3 regions of the Rahnella sp. BIGb0603 genome follow, and region 2 is predicted to be linked to each of the others. Evidence: predicted binding sites of a transcription regulator. Region 2 holds the regulator's gene; each other region holds the start of a gene.
What was found. Region 2 encodes CRP, which controls carbon source genes, mostly activating them, when cyclic AMP is high. Its sites were predicted from a motif close to ATGTGANNNNNNTCACAT; they were not measured.
Positions count from the first base shown of each region.

Region 1: a site for CRP is predicted at 5,049-5,066, ahead of M2403_RS23935 (PTS sugar transporter subunit IIC). Genes of this name have one in related genera too.
Region 3: a site for CRP is predicted at 5,462-5,479, ahead of M2403_RS12545 (PTS glucitol/sorbitol transporter subunit IIC). Genes of this name have one in related genera too.

Region 1 covers NZ_JANUEX010000013.1:19,820-26,789, forward strand. Annotated here, with positions in the region: gene fabY (fatty acid biosynthesis protein FabY) at 1-51, shown strand, start outside; gene M2403_RS23925 (AsmA family protein) at 120-1,811, opposite strand; gene M2403_RS23930 (uracil-xanthine permease family protein) at 1,966-3,357, opposite strand; gene M2403_RS23935 (PTS sugar transporter subunit IIC) at 3,624-4,949, opposite strand; gene recG (ATP-dependent DNA helicase RecG) at 5,196-6,970, opposite strand, start outside.
Region 2 covers NZ_JANUEX010000009.1:23,684-30,653, forward strand. Annotated here, with positions in the region: gene M2403_RS20640 (phosphoribulokinase) at 138-1,007, shown strand; gene M2403_RS20645 (amidohydrolase) at 1,013-2,197, opposite strand; gene M2403_RS20650 (MFS transporter) at 2,213-3,403, opposite strand; gene M2403_RS20655 (LysR substrate-binding domain-containing protein) at 3,608-4,519, shown strand; gene M2403_RS20660 (OsmC family protein) at 4,521-4,928, opposite strand; gene crp (cAMP-activated global transcriptional regulator CRP) at 5,291-5,923, shown strand; gene M2403_RS20670 (YccS/YhfK family putative transporter) at 5,985-6,970, shown strand, end outside.
Region 3 covers NZ_JANUEX010000004.1:243,001-249,970, reverse strand. Annotated here, with positions in the region: gene M2403_RS12575 (D-threonate 4-phosphate dehydrogenase) at 1-381, shown strand, start outside; gene M2403_RS12570 (DeoR/GlpR family DNA-binding transcription regulator) at 418-1,176, shown strand; gene speD (adenosylmethionine decarboxylase) at 1,249-2,043, opposite strand; gene speE (polyamine aminopropyltransferase) at 2,072-2,947, opposite strand; gene M2403_RS12555 (YacC family pilotin-like protein) at 3,140-3,487, opposite strand; gene cueO (multicopper oxidase CueO) at 3,700-5,310, shown strand; gene M2403_RS12545 (PTS glucitol/sorbitol transporter subunit IIC) at 5,567-6,115, shown strand; gene M2403_RS12540 (PTS glucitol/sorbitol transporter subunit IIB) at 6,130-6,970, shown strand, end outside.

The DNA of each region.
Region 1 (6,970 bases), on a different contig from region 2:
CTTGTTCTTCCCGCCGCTCCCGGCGCGCCGCTGGAACCTGAAATCAACTGATTCGCTTTCCGTAAAAACAAAAAGGCACCGTGCAAACGGTGCCTTTTTACGTTCAGATGCGGAATTGATTATTCCGGCGCAGCGCCTGAAACCAGCCCGTTAACCATTTGCTGATTCAAAGTCTGTCCGTTGCTGCCGGTAACCTGCAAAGTGCCTCTGAGTGTCGGTTTGAAATCGACATTGGCGGGCATTTGACCTTGCAAATTGAGCTGCATATTGGCATTACCGTCCAGCGCCAGGTGCGGCCATCCCCAGTTTTCCAGCTCATTTGCCGGCACCGCACGTCCTGTCATTTTCACGGAGAAATGGCGCTGTGGTTGCTGATCTACCGTTGCCGTCGCTTCCAGTAATCCTTCTTTGGTGAAGGCGCTCAGCTCGGAAATATTCACCTGACTGTCGTTCGCATCCAGCGTTATGGAAGGGCGGCGAACATCATTACGGTTGAACGTCGCTTCACTGGCGTTGAGATTCAGCTTCCCGCCCCAGACTCCCCACTGATGGTCGCGCGCCAGCAACAAATTACTGCCCAAACCATCAAGCGCTGTGATTTGGAACGGGAATTGCGGGTTGATATCGATAATCAGGTTACGGTTAGCGATGAACCGGCTGACAGAAATTTCGGCCAGCGGAGCCGGCAACGCCTGAAGCCAGAGTTGTTTCCAGTTCTGAGGCAGCGTGTATTCCAGCCCGGCAACGGAAAGCTCATCCAGCTGCAGACGTTTGTTCGCACGCAGCCAGTTACCGGTCGTTCTCAGCAAGCTACGCTCCCAGCGTGCGGTGGCCTGTTTGATGGAAATTCCCTGCGGGGAAAGGTCGAGGCTGATGATTGGATCCTGAATATGCAGATTACCGTCAATCATGTCCGTCGCGTTCAGCGTGATTTCGCCGTCATCGCTTTGCCAGTCGCCTTTCTCCAGCGTCAGGTCTTGCACGGAAAGGTCGACATCACTGAAAGCCCAGTCAGTGCCTTGCAGCCGGGCGTCGATCAGATCCAGGCGCTGAATCGTCACTTTCGGCAATGTCTGGAAATCATCAAAGAATGCAGAAAGCGATTTTGACGTTTGCAGGCGGACATTGCTCAGACGCAGATTCTCGATATTCCAGCTGCCGTCGGCGTCCTGCGTCGCTTTACCGGTCAGCTGACCGCGCGCCAGATCGCCACCAAAATTACTCAGTGTCAGATTCTTGTTGTTGATATTGCCCTGAATCAGCACGTTTTCAGCCGGAAGCCCGTTTACGGTCAGGCTCAATGCGCTCAGCTGGAAATCGGCTTTATCACCCAAAAGCTGATTCGGTTTCGGTTGCCACGGCGAAATACCGGCATTAATTTGCTGCCCCTGAATATCGAGGCCTGCGGTATTGCCGGTCAGTGCCATCTTGCTCAGTTGCAGCGTATTGGCCTGTAAGGGCAGCTTGATGGCTGAAGGGCTCACGTTCAGGCGGCCATTGGCCAGAACAACGTGATCGAAAAAGTAAGGGTCAGTAATCTGACGCCAGCTCAAATCGAGATCCACTTCTCCGGCGTTCAGAATTTCAGGCTGATTTTTTTGCCCGAAGATGACATTCGTCAGCGTGATGCGGCCAGGCATTGACCAGTTGTGATCCAGCTTTTCTACCGAGAGCCGGTACTCGCTGTTGTCGCTTATCCAGCGGCTGACCCAGCCGGCAGCCCAGCGGGTTTGTAATAGGACGTACACCAGTACGATCGCCAGCACCAGAAGTAAGGCGAACGTCAGCAAAATTTTACCGATAAATCTCATCGTCTGGAGCCCTGTAACGGGAAAAAGGAAAAAAGATTCTTTGTTTATGCCGCAAACAGCGACTTTTCTCAACAGGTTAGCAGAAGGGAGACAATAAAAAGCGGCAGGGGTTCCAGACCCGCTGCCGCTGTTGCACGTGGATTACATCCCGTGATTACTTTTCGTGAGGGAAAACCAGATTCAGAACTATCGCAGTAATCCCGCCCGCCGCGATGCCGGATGACAGCAGCGTTTTAATCCAGTCTGGCGCGAATTGCAGGATCAGCGGCTGCTGGGAAACGCCCATGCCGACGGCCAGTGAAAGCGCCATGATCATAATCGCGCGGCGGTTCAGGCGCTCGCGGGAAACAATACGCACGCCGGAAGCGGCAATCGTACCGAACATCACGATGGTTGCGCCGCCTAAAACGGGCTCAGGAATGTGCTGCACAAACCCGGCAACCGCAGGGAAAAGCCCCAGTACGATCAGCATCAGCGCAACCACGAAGCCAACATAACGGCTGGCTACGCCGGTCAGCTGAATCACGCCGTTGTTCTGGCCGAAACAGGAGTTAGGGAAGGTATTGAATACGGCAGAGAGCATTGAGTTCAGGCCGTTAGCCAGCACGCCGCCTTTGATGCGCTTCATGTACAGAGGGCCACTGACCGGCTGCTCGGAAACGTCAGATGTCGCAGTGATATCACCGATGGTTTCCAGCGACGTCACCATAAAGATAAGCATCAGCGGGATGAGCAGATTCCAGTCGAAGCCAAGGCCGTAATACAACGGCGTCGGTAACGTAATCCAGTTGCTCTGCGCGGCTGGTGCCACGTCAGGCAACATGCCCATCATCCAGGCCGCCAGATACCCTACCGCCATGGCGATAACCAGAGAAGCGACACGCATATACGGATTACGCTGGCGGTTGAGCAGAATGATAACCATCAGAACGACGGCGGCCAGAATCAGGTTTTTAGGCGCGCCAAAAGTATGATTACTCATCGCCGCATAGCCGCCACCAATTGACGTCAGCCCGACCTGAATCAGCGAAAGACCGATAATCATGACGACGATGCCGGAAACCAGCGGGGTGATGACGCGGCGTGCAAGGTGCAGGAAACGCGACAAAACGATTTCGGTGCAGGACGCCAGCATCAATGTGCCGAAGAGCGCGGCCATCATTGTCGGAACGTCAGCGCCGCCGTTTTTCAGTGCCAGACCGCCCATAATCAGCGGCGAGACAAAGTTAAAGCTGGTGCCCTGAATTGAAAGCAGTCCGGAACCGACGGGACCCCAGGTTTTAATTTGCAGAATGGAAGCCAGGCCCGAAGCAAATAGCGACATGCTGATAATGTGCTGAGTGTCCTGCGCAGGTAATCCCAGCGCCTGACAAATCAGTAATGCGGGGGTGATCACCGCGACAAACATCGCCAGTAAATGCTGACAGGCGGCAAAGAGAGTCTGAGGTATTGGCGGACGGTCTTCGAGCCGGTAAATCAGTTCACTTTTTGGCTGGGGGGAAAGGTCTGGTTGCTGAGAGTCTTGTTCTGTGGTTTGCGAACTCATGTTATGGCATTCCAATAAGCGGCAAAGCGGGCATTTTTATTGAAATACGCGACAAAAGCAAACGTTTGCTAACGACAATTTAAACTGTGAAATCTTCGTTAAAAAATCTTTTGTGAACTGTTTGCCCGGCTGAGGTTTTTTCTGAGAAGGTCTTGTTCCGTTTTGTACGGGAAATCGGGTAATTCCGGTGGGAGACTGAAGAAAAACAGGCGCCGGGATAAAAGCTACGGCGCCTGTTTCAGGCTTTCTGTTTCTTCACTTATCGCTTACTGAGTAGCCTCTGCTTTTTCCGTAAACACGGCTTCAGCTTCCGCTGCTTTTTCCTGCGTCAGCAACTGCTTCTCATAAACCTTGAAGAACGGATAGTAAATCACCATCGAAAGCGCCATCAGCATGATGACCAGAAGTGACACTTTAAAGTCCCAACCCATTGCCCAGGCAGCACCTATCGGCGCAGGGGACGTCCAGGGAACCAGCGAAATCATATGCGGCAGAAGATCGGTTGAGACAGCGGTGTAGGCAATAACGGCATTCACCATCGGTGCCAGCAGGAAGGGAATGAAAAATACCGGATTCATGACAATCGGCGTGCCGAAAATCACCGGCTCATTGATGTTAAAGCAGCTGGGAACCAGGCTGAGTTTCCCCATTGTACGCAGATGCGCGGACTTACTGCGGCAAAACAGCAGCACCAGTCCCATTGTCGCGCCGGAGCCGCCGATGACGATCAGGAAGTTCCAGAACGCTTCGGTCATGATGTGCGTCATCGGCAAACCTGCGGCGAGATCCGTTTGGTTCAACCCCAGATTGGTTAGCCAGAAAGCCTGCAACATTCCTGACACGATAGCCGAACCATGAATACCGGCGAACCACAGCAGATGGCAAATCAGTACCGCCAGAAGTACGGCGGGCAGGGAGTCAGCGGCGGAAATCAACGGCTCGAACAGCGCCATAATTGCCTGCGGTAACAGCATGTCGAAGCCCGACTGCACCAGCAAACTCAGCGGGAAAAGAGTCACCACCACCGCAATAATCGGGATCAGCAAATCAAACGAATGCTTGATGTTGGAAGGAACCTGCTCGGGTAAACGTATGCCAATATTGTATTTTTTCAGCAAGCGTGTCAGTTCGGTCACATAAATCGCCACCAGAATTGCGGTGAAAATCCCTACGCCGCCCAGTGCGGCTGTAGACATTTTTTCATCAATCTGAGGCGCAGCCACCAGCAGAAAAGACATCAGCGACAGCATCGCGGTCATAAACGGGTCAAGCTTGTAGCTTCGCGCCAGATTGTAGGCAATGGCCGCAGCGATGTAGATCGACATAATCCCCATCGTCATATTAAATGGCGTCAGAATCTGTACTTCATATTTTGCCGACAATTCCAGCCAGCTTCGGGCAAATCCCCATGAGGATTCAGGAGAGAAAGGTGGATGTACAAAAACCAGCAAAAAGGACCCAACAATCATAAACGGCATTGCTGAAATAAACCCGTCACGCACCGCCATGACATGGCGCTGGGAAGATAACCGGGCCGCAAACGGGCTGATTTTCTGTTCTATAAAATCAAAGAGGGACTGGCTGATACTCATGATGATTTTGGCCTTATGGTGAGGGGAACTGACAGGCTTACCTTAATTATCATCAGTGTAGTGGCGGGGTGTGAAACCGGTTACCGACTTTACCCCAGTCTGTGAAGGTCATCAAATAACCAGAAGGCTTGATGGTTTTGAGGCAGAAATGAGCAAAAGTTGAGTTAATACATTGAAGCCAAAATATCATTTTCAATAATGTTTTGGCGTTTCAGATAGAAAAAGAAAAGTCGAAAAGCATAAGAATTATGCGTTGGTATAACGCACTCTTTCCGGCAGCCAGCGCTCAATTAGCGCTTTGGCATGATCGGGGAACTGCTGCTGGAGATATCGTGCAATGCGCTGTACGTCGGGGATCATAGCCTGATCGCGCAGCAAGTCAGCCACTTTAAATTCAGCGCTACCTGTCTGGCGCGTGCCCAGTAATTCACCCGGCCCGCGGATTTCTAAATCCTGCTGAGCAATGACAAAACCATCGTTGCTGTCGCGTAAAACCTGCAAGCGCTTCTGCGCTGTTTTGCTGAGCGGTGTTTTGTATAACAACACGCAGTGGGATGCGACAGCACCACGCCCGACGCGGCCACGTAGCTGGTGTAACTGCGCCAGCCCGAGGCGCTCCGGGTTTTCGATGATCATCAGGCTGGCGTTGGGCACGTCGACGCCCACTTCGATGACGGTTGTCGCCACCAGAAGCTGCACCTCGCCCTTTTTGAACGCCTGCATAACGGCTTGTTTTTCCTGCGCTTTCATCCGGCCATGAACCAGCCCGATATTCAGCGCAGGCAGCGCTTCTTTCAGCCCTTCCCATGTGGCTTCCGCTGCCTGAGCTTCCAGCATTTCGGATTCTTCAATCAGCGTACAAACCCAGTAAGCCTGGCGGTTTTCCTGCTCACAGGCGCTTTTCACGCGGCTGATGATATCGCTGCGGCGAGTATCAGGGATCGCAACCGTCGTTACCGGCGTTCTGCCAGGTGGAAGTTCATCGATTACAGACGTATCCAAATCGGCGTAAGCGGTCATCGCCAGCGTTCTCGGGATTGGCGTTGCGGTCATGATCAGCTGATGCGGATGGAATCCCTGTTGCAGACCTTTCTCCCATAGTGCCAGCCGCTGATGAACGCCAAAGCGGTGTTGTTCATCAATGATCACCAGCGATAATGAGGAGAACAGAACCTGTTCCTGAAAGATCGCGTGAGTCCCGACGACCATCGAAACCTGACCACTGGCAATCGCATCCTGCTGCGCCAGTCTGGCTTTGCCTTTTTGTTTTCCGGCCAGCCATCCGACCTGAATACCCAGCGGTTCGAACCACTGACGGAAATTATTAGCATGCTGCTCGGCGAGTAATTCTGTGGGCGCCATCAGCCCGACCTGCTGACCCTGCGCAATCGCACAAAGCGCGGCAAGTGCCGCTACCAGCGTTTTACCTGAACCGACGTCGCCCTGAACCAGACGCATCATCGGATAGTTTTTTGCCAAATCCTGTTCGATTTCAGCCACCACGCGCTGTTGTGCGCCGGTCGGGCTGAACGGCAACAAGGCAAGAAACTGATTTTTCAGGCGATCGTCATGATGCAGCGGCATGGCTTTATAGCTTTGCGTGCCGGCGCGAACGGCCAGCATGCTGAGATTGTGCGCCAGCAACTCTTCCATAATCAGACGTCGTTGTGCCGGGTGATGTCCTTTCTCCAGATCGGCCAGCTGAATATCTGGTGGCGGCCGGTGCAGTAAATGCAGCGCCTGTGGAAGCGGAATTAACGAGCGGCTCAGTTCTTCCGGCAACAGTTCAGCGATGGGCACGGTATCGAGTAATTCCAGCGCCTGATCGGTCAGTTTACGCAGTGTGGCCTGACGGATGCCTTCCGTTGTCGGATAAACTGGCGTCAGCGATTCCTGCAAAACCACTTCGCTGTTTTCACCCTGAATACGATATTCCGGATGAATAATTTCGGCGCCAATTGTGCCGCGTTTAATTTCACCATACGCGGTGACACGACGGCCTGCAGCCAGACTGTTTTTCA
Region 2 (6,970 bases):
CCGGTCGTCGCCTGTCACTTCTCGAATAAATATGGTAACAATAGGCTTAATTATGCGCAGCGATGCCGCCAGGTCTTCGACCACAGAAAAGACCGCGGTACGCCTGCCTGCCTCACCTTTATGGAGAACAGCGCATTATGTCAGCCAAACATCCTGTTATTGCAGTGACCGGTTCGAGCGGTGCAGGCACCACCACCACCAGCGTGGCCTTTCGTAAAATATTTCAACAACTTGGCCTGCGTGCCGCGGAGCTGGAAGGGGACAGTTTTCACCATTTCACCCGTCCTGAAATGGATGCGGCGATCCGCAAAGCCCGTGACCTCGGGCGCCACATCAGTTACTTCGGGCCGGAAGCCAATGACTTTGGCCTGCTGGAAAAAAGCTTTATCGAATACGGCAAAACCGGCACAGGCCGTTCGCGCAAATATCTGCATACTTATGATGAAGCCGTTCCCTACAATCAGGTGCCGGGTACCTTTACGCCATGGCAGGCGCTCCCGGAGCCGACCGATATTCTGTTTTACGAAGGGCTGCACGGCGGCGTTGTTGCGGACAAAATTGACGTCGCCGCCCAGGTCGATCTGCTGGTCGGCGTGGTGCCCATCGTTAACCTTGAGTGGATCCAGAAACTGGTGCGCGATACCGGCGAGCGCGGGCATTCCCGTGAGGCGGTGATGGATTCCGTAGTGCGTTCGATGGACGACTACATCAACTACATCACACCGCAGTTTTCCCGCACGCACATCAATTTTCAGCGCGTGCCGACAATCGATACTTCCAACCCGTTTGCTGCCAAAGCCATTCCGTCACTGGATGAAAGCTTTGTGGTGATCCATTTCCAGGGACTCGATGACATTGATTTCCCGTATCTGCTGGCGATGTTGCAGGGCTCGTTTATCTCGCACATTAAAACACTGGTCGTACCGGGCGGGAAAATGGGACTGGCGATGGAGCTGATTATGGCGCCGCTGGTGCAGCGCCTGATGGAAGGTAAAAAAATCGAGTAACGAACTCAGGCGTCGTTCATCAGCAACTGACGGATAAACCCGACATGCAGTGCGACGCCAATCTGTAACGCCTCTTCATCGAGGCGAAAACGCGGATTATGCACACCGTAAGTCGCGCCAATTTTTTCATTCCCGCTGCCAATAAACAGGAAGCAACCCGGTACTTTTTGCTGATAGGAAGAGAAATCCTCACCACCGAACAGCGGCTGAGTGACTTCGCGCAGCGCCTGTGGCCCCAGCGTTTTTTCGATCACCTGACGCGCAATCGCACAGGCCTCAGGGTGGTTATCACCGTTCACATAGCCGCGCGTCCAGCGCAGTTCGTATGTCGCACCGTGCGCCGCCGTAATCCCCGAAATAATCTGTTCCATCAGCAACGGAACCTGCTCGCGCACACTGCTGTGATGGGTGCGCAATGTTCCGGCGAGTTTCACGCGTTCCGGAATGACGTTATAACTCTCCCCGCTCTGGAAGGTGGCGATGGTCAGCACCGGCACCTGAAGCGGATCGATGCGGCGCGCCACGACGTTTTGCAGCGCCGTCACCACTTCCGCGCCAATCACCACCGGATCAATGCACAAATGCGGCATCGAACCGTGTCCGCCTTTGCCGGTAATCGTGATGTCGAAGTTATCGGTGGACGCACAGAACACGCCCTCTTTCAGGCCAACCTCGCCCGTCGGAGAATTCGGCATAACGTGCAGGCCGAAGATTTTCTCCACGCCGTCGAGCACACCTAAATCCACCAGTTCCTGCGCCCCGCCCGGCGGCAACTCTTCCGCATGCTGGAAGATAAACCGCACCGAGCCGTGCAGCGCGGACTGACATTGCGTCAGCACTTTCGCCGCACCCAATAACATCGAGGTGTGCGCGTCATGGCCACAGGCATGCATGACACCCGGCACCGTCGAACAAAACGGCTCATCGTTTTCTTCCTGAATCGGCAGGGCGTCGATATCCGCCCGCAGCGCATACATCGGCCCCGGATAAGCGCCTTTAAGATCGGCAACCACGCTGTTGGGCGTCAGCCGCGTCAGGGTCAGGCCGCCAAAACTTTCCAGCTGTTCCGCAATGTAATCCGCCGTTTTATGTTCCTGAAATGAGAGCTCAGGATGCGCATGAATATGTCTGCGCCAGCGCAAAACATCCGTTTTGACTTCCGCCAGCATCGCTTCAAAATTTAATGTCATCAGACTTCTCCTCAGTTATGCCACGTCGCGCAACGCTGCGCGCGCTTTCAGGGTCAGCGGCAAAATCGCCAGCCCGGCAACCACCATCGCCAGCGCCAGAAAAACAAATGTCGAAAAATACCCGTGCGTCACGGTGATCAGATAGCCCATCGCAATCGGCGCCACGAATCCGCCGAGCGTTCCGCCGGTATTGATAATCCCCATTGCGGCACCCATCACTTCCGGCGGCAGGCGTTTCATCGGCAGCGTAAACACCGTGACAAATGCCGCCATCAGGAAGATATAGCCGAGGAACAGGAACAGCCCGGCAGTCACCGCCGACCCGGAGGTGTAGACCAGCCAGATGCACAGCGCGCTGAGCAGTGCGCTGCAAAAAATCACTTTCGGCTCTTTGCCCTGCATATAACGGCCGACCAGCCAGCCGGTCGCGAGCGAGGAAATCCAGATCCCCATTCCGCCGGTGGCGACCACCAGCCCGGAAACGTCCAGCGACATTCCGCGCTGTTGAACCAGATATTTAGGCAGCCACGCCATCAGGCCGTAAGACGGAATGTTGATGCAGAAAATCGACACGAACAGCAGCACGACAATCGGATTTTTAAGCAGCTCACGGTAGCCGGTCGCTACGCCGTCACGGGCTTTTGCTTTCGGAGGGTTCGGCACAAAAATGATAATCGCAACGGCAATCGCAAACGCCAGCAGGCCGAGAATAGAGAAAGATCCGCGCCAGCCGAGCGTATCGAGTGCGTACACCGCAATCAGCGGCCCGGCTGTCATCGCCAGACCGGCGGATGACAGCAATACGGACTGCGCGAAAGTGCGCTGCCCGACATCAAAATTCGAGACCACCGCTTTGGCGCAGGAACACGGATAACCGGAATGCCCGACGCCGGAGAGAAAGCGAAACGTCACCAGCAAACCGAGGCCGAATCCCAGCAAACCGAAGCAGAGCGCGAATCCGCCTAGCAAAAACAGCGAGATAACAAGTACTTTTTTGTAGCCGAAGCGGTCATTCAGCCAGCCAGCGGGGATCTGAAACAGCGAATAGGCCAGGAAGAAAATGCCGGTGATGTAACCCAGCTGCTCTGGTTGCAGGTTAAATTCGCGCTCAATCGGCAGCAGCGCGAACCCCATCACCGTTTTGTCGATATACACCACCGCATAACCGACGAACAGCAGGAAGATCATCAGGGAACGACTTTTCATAGCGGATATCCCTTTTTGTTATCACCGCGTCAGAAGTTCTCACTGTCGGGCGAAAAGTAAAATGCGACATGCATCACGTAATCAACTGAATAACAACGCATTATTTATTCCAAATCTGAAGCTATCAGCTTTACAGGTTTGCCATAAGATGCAATTTTTGGGCGGGTGATGCTTTTTACTGATAGGGCTTTCAAGCGAGGCGACATGCGTTATTTACCGAAATTGCAGCAACTCAAGGTTTTCCAGCAGGTTATCCGCAGCGGCAGTATTCGCGGCGCGGCGCGGGCGATGAATCAGTCGCAGCCCGCGGTCAGCAGAACCTTGCGGGAACTGGAACAAACGCTTGAAACTCAGCTTATCGTGCGCGGCAATCAGGGCATGGCGCTGACGGAAACCGGCCGTGCCTTTGCGCAGCGCATGCAGTTTATTCTCGAAGAACTTGAACGCGCGGCGGATGAGATCCGGCAGATTAATCAGTATTCGCAGGGTTCGGTGGCTATCGGGTTTTCATCACTGCTGGCGCTGACGGTATTTCCGGCCCTCAGTGAAGCGTTCAAAACGCAATTTCCCCAGTCCAAACTGCTGATTAAAGAAGGCCAGCTTTCGACGCTGTTACCGGCGCTGCGTGAAGGGAAACTCGATTTTGCCGTCGGGACCGCCGGGCCGGGTTTTCCGCTGGAGGATTTGGTGCGTGAGCCGCTGTTTAGCGCCCCTTTTGGCGTGATTGCGCGGCAAGGCCATCCGCTGGCAGATGCCACCACGCTCGACGAATTGCAATGCGCGCGCTGGGTGTTGCCGGAAACGGATATGGGTTACTACCAGCAGATTCAGCTTTCGATGAACGGCTTTAACGCACCAGCCGGGGAAACGCCGGTAAGAACGGATTCGGTAGTGTGCGGGCTGAATATGGTGTTGCAGTCGGATTATCTGACGATTGTGGCGAAGGCCATGCGCGCGCCGTTCGGCTTACAGGACAGGCTTTGCCTGCTCAATATCGATACGCTGCCGGAAGCGGAATATTGCGTGCTCTATTCGCAGAAATCGCCGCTGACGTTTGCCGCGCGGCGATTTCTGGATTTACTGCGAAGTCAGTGCCAGTCGTACCACTGGTCGTGACTTATTCGGCGTTCACTACTTCAAAACTGTGGGTGATTGTCGCGGCTTTGCCCAGCATCAGGGAAACGGAGCAATATTTTTCCGCAGACAGGCTGACTGCGCGTTCCACAATTTTATCCGTCAGGTCTTTGCCGGTGACGATGAAATGCAGGTTGATGTGCGTGAACAGACGCGGTGCTTCTTCGCGGCGCTGAGACGTCAGTTTCACTTCGCAGTCACGCACGTCGTTGCGGCCTTTTTGCAAAATAGACACTACATCAATCGCGCTGCAACCGCCCGCCGACATCAGCAACATTTCCATCGGGCTCGGGGCTTTGTCGCCCGCATTACCATCCATTGTGATCTGATGGCCCGACGCTGACTCACCTAAAAACGTCAGCCCTTCTACCCATTTTACGCGTGCGTGCATGTGCTCTTCTCCCGGTGGATAAATTCGTCAAATTTTCCCCTCAGACTACCCTTTCACCCAAAAACTGGCAACGTAACCCGATCGCCATCATGCTGAAGCGAGACAACAGAAGACAGCATTGCAAACCTGTGTTACAAACAAAGCCGAAACATACTTTCCAGTAAATTGCGGTGACGGTTTTTGCGGTTTAAGAACAGAACCCACGGTGTTAACAGCAATAATCAGGCTGTTTCACTCCGACATCCGCTTGCAGCATTTCTGGGGAGTTATATGCTGAAAGGGCGCTTTTTAAAGTAAGTGCCGTACAGGGAACTCTGAGCCCTGTGATTTTGGGCAGCGATAACAACAGAGGATAATAGCAAATGGTTCTCGGCAAGCCACAAACAGACCCGACTCTCGAATGGTTCCTGTCTCACTGTCATATACATAAGTATCCTTCTAAAAGTACGCTGATTCACCAAGGTGAAAAAGCCGAAACGCTGTACTACATCGTGAAAGGGTCGGTTGCCGTCCTGATTAAAGATGAAGAAGGCAAAGAAATGATACTGTCATACCTTAACCAAGGTGACTTCATCGGCGAGCTGGGACTCTTCGAAGAAGGGCAGGAACGCAGTGCCTGGGTGCGTGCTAAAACTGCCTGCGAAGTGGCTGAAATTTCTTATAAAAAATTCCGCCAGCTGATTCAGGTAAACCCGGATATTCTGATGCGTCTTTCCGCGCAGATGGCAAACCGTCTGCAAGTGACGTCAGAGAAAGTCGGCAATCTTGCCTTCCTCGACGTAACAGGCCGTATCGCGCAAACTTTGCTTAATCTGGCTAAACAGCCTGATGCAATGACCCATCCGGACGGGATGCAAATCAAGATAACCCGTCAGGAAATCGGCCAAATCGTCGGTTGTTCACGTGAAACAGTCGGACGTATTCTCAAAATGCTGGAAGATCAAAGCCTGATCTCCGCACACGGTAAAACGATTGTCGTTTACGGCACACGTTAATCCCTCAGAAATTGGCGCGACAGCTAACTGTCGCGCCTTTTTTATGGGCTAAGCTTTACGCATGACGCTATGGCGAAGACTGTTCTATCATCCCGAAGTTAACTACGCGCTGCGCCAGACGCTGGTGTTGTGCCTGCCTGTTGGCATTTGCTGGCTTTTTGGCAATCTGCAAATGGGTCTGCTGTTCTCTCTGTGTCCCGCCTGCTGCAATGTCGCGGGTCTGGATACGCCACACAAACGCTTTTTCAAACGTCTGATGGTCGGCGGCACGCTTTTTGCCCTGAGCAGCATTCTGCTGCAAGTGATGCTGGAAAGCTGGCACATTCCCCTGCCGCTCATCATGCTGTCGCTGGCGTTACTGCTGGGCGTGACCGGTGAAATCAGCCCGCTGCATGCGCGTCTGTTGCCCGGTGCGCTGGTGGCGACCATCTTCACGCTGAGCATGGTGGGTCTGCGTCCGATGTGGCAAGCTCCGGCGCTGTTCGCCGCAGGCACCGCCTGGTACGGTATCTTTAACTGGGCGTGGTTTCGTATTTCAAAAGAACAACCGATGCGCGAAACCCTCAGCCAGCTCTATCTGCAACTGGCAGATTACTTCGAGGCGAAATACAGCCTGCTGACGCAACACACCGATCCTGAAACCGCGCTACCGCCACTGCTGGCGCGTCAGCAACAGGTTATCGATCTGATTGCCCTGCTTTATCAGCAACTGCACATGCTGCCGCAACACGGACATCATCATCACCATAAGCGACTGTTCCAGCGTTTTCAGGTCGCACTCGATTTGCAGGAACACATCACGGTGAGCCTGCATCAGCCGGAAGAAGTGCAAAAGCTGGTGGAAGAAAGCCACGCCGAAGCGGTTATACGACGTAATGCGCAGGTGATCTCCGCCCGTCTGCGGGTCATCGCTGATGACATTCTTTATCACCGTTTATCCGGGCGATTTACGATGGCCAACGAACTGGCCGCGCTGGAGAAAATCGCCGCGCGCAATCCGGAGAATCCGGTCGGTCAATTTTGCTATTACCATTTCAGCCGCATTGC
Region 3 (6,970 bases), on a different contig from region 2:
AACCCGCGTATCGCGGTGGCGGGTGTGAATCCGCATGCCGGTGAGAACGGATTGTTCGGCGATGAAGAAATCAGGATTGTCGGGCCGTCTGTGGAAAAAATGAAAGCTAAAGGCATTAATGTTGCCGGGCCTTGTCCGCCGGATACCGTGTTCCTGCAAACCTACGAAGGGATGTATGACATGGTGGTGGCGATGTATCACGATCAGGGACATATTCCGCTGAAACTGATGGGATTCTATGACGGCGTGAACATTACGGCGGGCCTGCCTTTCATTCGTACGTCGGCAGACCACGGCACCGCATTTGATATTGCGTGGACAGGAAAAGCCAAGTCTGAGAGCATGGCGATCTCCATTCAGTTAGCCGTACAACTGGCGTAATTCTGCGCCAGCGGCGCAGGGAAAAAAGGAATCACGTTGACCGGACAAAGCCGCCTCGATCAGATTATGGATTATCTGAAAAGCCATAATCTGGTCACCGTTGAACAACTGGTTGCCGCTATTGCGGCCTCCCCGGCGACCATTCGCCGGGATCTGATCAAACTGGACGAGCAGGGTGTCATCAGCCGCAGCCACGGCGGTGTGACGCTCAACCGCTTCATTCCCAGCCAGCCGACGACCAATGAAAAGCTTCAACGCAGCCTGCAGGAAAAACAGGCCATCGCCGAAGTCGCTGCTGCTATGGTAAAACCGGGCGATGCCGTCGTTCTCGATGCAGGCACCACGATGCTTGAACTGGCGCGCAATCTGACCCATTTGCCTCTGCGGGTCATTACAGCCGATTTGCGTATCGCGCTGTTTTTATCGGAATTTAAACAAATCGAAGTGACCATTATTGGCGGACGTATCGACGACAGCAGTCAGTCATGCGTCGGCGAGCATGGCCGCCGGTTGCTGCGCAGCGTCTATCCGGATATCGCGTTTATCAGTTGTAACTCGTGGAGTTTGGATAAAGGCATCACCACGCCGACAGAAGAAAAAGCCGGGCTCAAGCAGGATCTTGCCATTAATGCGCGCCGCAGGGTGTTGCTGGCTGACAGCAGTAAATATGGTGCGTACTCGCTTTTTTGTGTCACGCCGCTGGCCGGGATGACTGACATTATCACCGATAAAGGTCTGAACTCAGAAATCAGACAATTGCTGGTAGAACAGCCATTTACGCTGACTCTGGCCTGAAACCAGCTGAGAATTCACGATAAAAAAAGGCCGGACATCCCGCGATGCCCGGCCTTTTCTTTTATGTGCCGATCAGACGGCAGGGAGATTCCGGCCGTAGTAGATTTCCTGCATTTCTTTGTACAGCAAATCGGTGATTTCCTTGCGTTCCTGCCCAGTCAGTTCTTCCGGATTTGCATTAAACAGATAATGCTTGAGATCGAATTCTTTCAGTAACATCTTGGTATGGAAGATATTTTCCTGATACACGTTGACGTCCATCATCTTGTACAACCCTTTCATGTCCTGCGACATAAAGTTCTGAATCGAATTGATGGAATGGTCGATGTAGTGCTTCACGCCGTTCACGTCACGGGTAAAACCGCGGACGCGGTAATCGATGGTGACGATGTCAGATTCCAGCTGGTGGATTAAATAGTTCAGCGCTTTCAGCGGTGAAATCACGCCACAGGTGGACACTTCTATGTCGGCGCGGAACGTACACAGTCCGCCTTCAGGATGGCTTTCCGGATAGGTATGCACACAGATGTGGCTTTTATCGAGATGCGCAACCACGGAATTCGGCAGCGGGCCAGGATGTTCGGTGGTATCGACATCACAGGGGTCAATCGGCTCTTCGCTCACCAGAATCGTGACGCTGGCGCCCTGTGGTTCGTAATCCTGCCGCGCAACGTTAAGAATGTTAGCACCGATAATCGAACAGGTTTCGGTGAGGATCTCGGTTAAGCGGTTGGCGTTATATTCTTTGTCAATGTAGGCAATATAGCCGTCACGATCGGCTGCGCTTTTGGCGTAGCAGATATCGTAGATACAAAAACTCAGGCTTTTGGTCAGGTTATTGAAGCCATGCAGTTTTAGTTTTTGCAATTTAGTTCACCCCCTTACGGATGCGGTATCAGCGCGCAGCTGACAGGGCATTCAGTAAATACTGCGGCAACGCAAAGCTGCCGTGATGAATCGCCGGATTGTAATAGCGACAGGTAATGCCTGCGGCGTCGAAGCGCGCCTGCAATGTCTGGCTGTCGATCTGGCGGTAAGCCGGGTTATTGGTCGCCCAGGCGAAGGTCATGATGCCGCCGTAATAGGTCGGGATCGCGGCCTGATAGAAACTGACATCACTGAAATAGTGGCTCAGTTTGGTGTGGCTGTTGACCGCTTCATCCTGCTGAAGGAAGCAGACACCGTTTTGCGCCACGAAAATGCCGCCCGGTTTCAGGCAACGCGCGCAACCTTCGTAGAAGGCCGAGGTGAACAGGCTTTCTCCCGGACCGATCGGATCGGTGCAGTCGGAGATAATCACATCAAACGTTTCAGCGGTCTGATTCACGAAATTCACGCCATCTTCAATCACCAGATTGAAACGGGCATCATCGTAAGCACCGGCATTATGATTGGGCAGATACTGGCGGCAAAACTCCACCACGCCGGCATCAATTTCCACCATCGTGACCGATTCCACGCCTTTATGACGGCAGACTTCACGCAGCATTCCGCCGTCGCCACCGCCGATGATCAGCACTTTTTTGGCATCGCCGTGCGCCAGTAACGGAACGTGTGTCAGCATCTCGTGATAGATAAATTCATCACGTTCGGTGGTTTGCACCACGCCGTCGAGCGCCATCACGCGGCCCAGCGCCGCATTCTCAAAAATCACCAGATCCTGGTGTTCAGTTTTCTCACGGTACAACTCTTTTTCGACGCTGAAGTACTGGCCAAAATGGGCGTGCAGCGTCTCATACCATATTTCTTTGGGTGACGAGTTCCGGGACATGTCTTTGTTTCTCCTGAGCATTCGCAGCCATAAAAATGGGCGCACATGATAGCTAACTCTGCCTGCGCATGCACGGTTGAATTTCAAACAGATAAATTTAGCTTAATTGTAGCTGAGTGAGGTGTGACGCGGATCCGGAGAGGGGAAATGAAACGCTCCGGCATCAGACTGACGGAGCACTGCGGGGGAAATTTAGTTGGTATAAGCCAGCAGACTCAGTGAATCGCGTGCCAGAGATTTGCATTTGGCCGGTTTCGGAACTGCGATGCCGCTCAGGTCGCGATAGCTGTCTTCGCCCATTGCCTGCATATTGAAGCTGTTGTAGTTGCTCAGATCCCAGCGATTCTGCTGTGCGAAAAAGACGATCGCCCGTTTGATTTGGGTATTAGGCAACTGTTCGTAGCCGCAGTTATTTTTCAAATAAACGAAGACTGCGGTCAGATCCGCCAGATCTTCTGCTTCTGACTCACTCAACGCCTGACTGGCGGAGGAGAAGCCGAGCAGCGACAGTAACAGCAAACACAATGTTGTTCTTTTCATGGAAGTGTTCTTGTTCTTTTAGATTGAAAGATTAGAAAAACCTGGCTCAAAGCGAATCGAAATGACGTTACCATATTTGCGATGAGTGGCACCAAATTTCTTTTCTGCGTGCCCGCCACTTGACCTTCCCCTTAGTGGAGGGTTTAGGCTGTCGTACTATTATGGCAGTTTTATGCCGTTCGTCTGGCAATTTTCCATCATAAGGACTGAACATGAACCGTCGCGATTTCGTGAAGTGGACAACGCTCCTGGGCGCCGCCAGTACGTTACCCGGCTGGAGCCGGTTTGCGCTGGCCGCTGACCGCCCGGCGTTGCCCATTCCCACACTGCTTGAACCGGATGCCCGCAGCGCGATTTCGCTTTCCCTGCAACGTGGTCAGAGCCAGTTTCTGCCCGGGGTGAATACACAAACCTGGGGCGTGAACGGCAATCTGCTAGGGCCTGCGCTGCGCGTGCGGCGGGGCAAACCGCTCAATGTCACGGTCAAAAACAATCTGGACGTCGCGAGCACCGTTCACTGGCACGGGCTGGAAATTCCTGGTGACATTGACGGCGGTCCTCAGGGGCTGATCGCGCCGGGCCAGAGCCGCAGCGTGAGTTTGCAGCTCGAACAACCCGCCGCGACCTGCTGGTTTCACCCGCATCCGCATCAGACCAGCGGCTATCAGGTGGCAATGGGGCTGGCCGGATTAGTCCTGATTGAAGATGAAGGCAGCGACGCATTACAGATCCCGAAACGCTGGGGCGTGGATGATATCCCGGTCATTTTGCAGGACAAACGCCTCAGTGACGCCGGACAGATTGATTACCAGATGGACGTGATGACTGCCGCCATCGGCTGGTTCGGCGAGCACATGCTGACTAACGGCGCGATTTATCCGCAGCACGGCATTTCGCGCGGCTGGGTGCGCTTTCGTCTGCTTAACGGCTGCAATGCGCGCTCGCTGCACATCGCCACCAGCGACCAGCGGCCGATGTACGTGATCGCCAGCGACGGCGGTTTTCTTTCCGAGCCGGTAAAAGTCAGTGATTTGCCGTTGCTGATGGGGGAACGTTTTGAAGTGCTGATTGATTGCAGCGACGGTAAAGCGTTTGATCTGGTCACATTGCCGGTGAAACAAATGGGTATGACGCTGGCACCGTTCGACAAGCCGTTGCCGGTACTACGCATTCAGCCGACATTGACCCAAAGCGGCGGTTCACTGCCGGACACGCTGGTGCCGGTTCCGGCGCTGGTTTCTACTGATAATCTGCCGACCCGCTGGTTGCAACTGATGATGGATCCGCAACTGGATCAGCAGGGCATGGCGGCGCTGATGAAACGTTACGGTCACAGCGCGATGGCCGGCATGAGCATGGATCACGGCGGCGGTGATATGGATATGGCGGCGATGCCGGGGATGTCCGGTTCGGGCCCTGACGGCCACGGCGGTATGGCCGGAATGGACATGGGCAAAGTGGCCGGAAGTTACGATTTCATGCAGGGCAATAAAATCAACGGCAAAGCCTACGACATGAACGTGCCTGCGTTCGATGTGAAACAAGGGCAATACGAGAAATGGACGATTTCCGGCGAAGGCGACATGATGCTGCATCCGTTCCATATCCACGGCACACAGTTTCGTATTCTTTCTGAAAACGGCCAGCCGGTCGCGCCGCACCGTCAGGGCTGGAAAGATATCGTCCGCGTCGAAGGCGCCCGCAGCGAAGTGCTGGTGCGCTTCAGTCACCTGGCGGATAAACAGCATGCCTATATGGCGCATTGCCATCTGCTGGAACACGAAGATACCGGCATGATGCTCGCGTTTACGGTGTCGGCATAAGCTTCTTTCTAATTTCCTTTCTGTAATTCCCTGAAAAAATGGCCCGAGACTATTCTCCGGGCCATTTTTTTTACCCGCCATTCCCGCCCGTTTTAATTCTCTGCCAGTACCTGATTATAAAAATTTCATTTCGAAAGGTAAATCTTTCGAAATGTGATCAATATGGAATTATTATAAGTTCAATATGATTATATTTTCAGCGTGGAGTGACGAAACATGAAAGCTTAAAGCTCACGTATCCCTACAGGAGAACAAGATGATTGAAGTGATTACACACAGTGCCGAATGGTTTATCGGCCTGTTTCAAAAAGGGGGAGAGGTTTTTGTCGGTATGGTAACCGGCATTTTACCGCTCTTAATCAGTTTGCTGGTGGTCATGAATGCGCTGATCGTTTTTGTGGGTCAGCGCAGGATCGAACGTCTGGCGCAGCGCTGTGCCGGAAATCCGGTTTCACGTTATCTGTTGTTGCCGGTCATCGGCACATTTGTTTTTTGTAACCCGATGACGCTGAGTCTCGGGCGCTTCATGCCTGAGATTTACAAGCCGAGTTACTATGCGGCGGGTTCCTACAGCTGCCATTCCATGAACGGATTATTCCCGCACATTAATCCTGGCGAACTGTTCGTTTATCTCGGTGTGGCCAGCGGGCTGACCACGTTGGGATTACCGCTCGGGCCACTGGCGGTCAGCTATTTCCTCGTCGGCATGGTGACCAACTTCTTCCGGGGTTGGGTGACCGATCTCACGACGCGCATCTTCGAAAGGAAGATGGGCATTCAGCTTGATCGTCAGGTTCAACTTTAAACGCGGAGCAGAAAATGAGCGTTACCATTCGAATTAACCGGGGTGAAGGTGGCTGGGGCGGTCCGTTACTGATTGAGGCCGTACCAGGCAAAAAAATTGTGTATATCACGGCGGGCACGCGTCCGGCGATCGTCGACAAACTGGCGGAACTGACGGGTTGGGAAACCGTTGATGGTTTTAAAGAAGGTGAGCCCCCGGCAGAAGAAATCGGTGTGGCGGTGATCGACTGCGGCGGAACGCTGCGCTGCGGTATTTATCCAAAACGTCGGATCCCGACCGTGAACATCCATTCGACCGGCAAATCTGGCCCGCTGGCACAGTTTATTACAGAAGACATTTATGTCTCCGGTGTGCGTGAACACGACATCGTTTTCGATACCAGTGAACGCGAAAAACCGGCACCTGTGGACAGTAAACCCGCACCTACAGCGGCTGTGAGAGACTACGACACCACCAAAAAAATCACCGAGCAAAGTGACGGACTGCTGGCAAAAGTCGGAATGGGCATGGGATCGGGCGTCGCGGTGCTGTTCCAGGCGGGGCGCGATACCATTGATACGGTGCTCAAAACTATCCTGCCGTTTATGGCGTTTGTGGCGGCACTGATTGGCATCATTATGGCGTCTGGTCTTGGCGACCTGGTGGCGCACGGCCTGACGCCTCTGGCCAAAAGTCCTGTCGGACTGGTGTTGCTGGCGCTGATTTGCTCCTTCCCGCTGCTGTCTCCTTTCCTCGGCCCCGGTGCGGTGATCGCGCAGGTCATCGGCGTGCTGGTCGGCGTTCAGATCGGGCTGGGCAATATTCCGCCGCATCTGGCTTTACCGGCTCTCTTTGCGATTAACGCGCAGGCGGCTT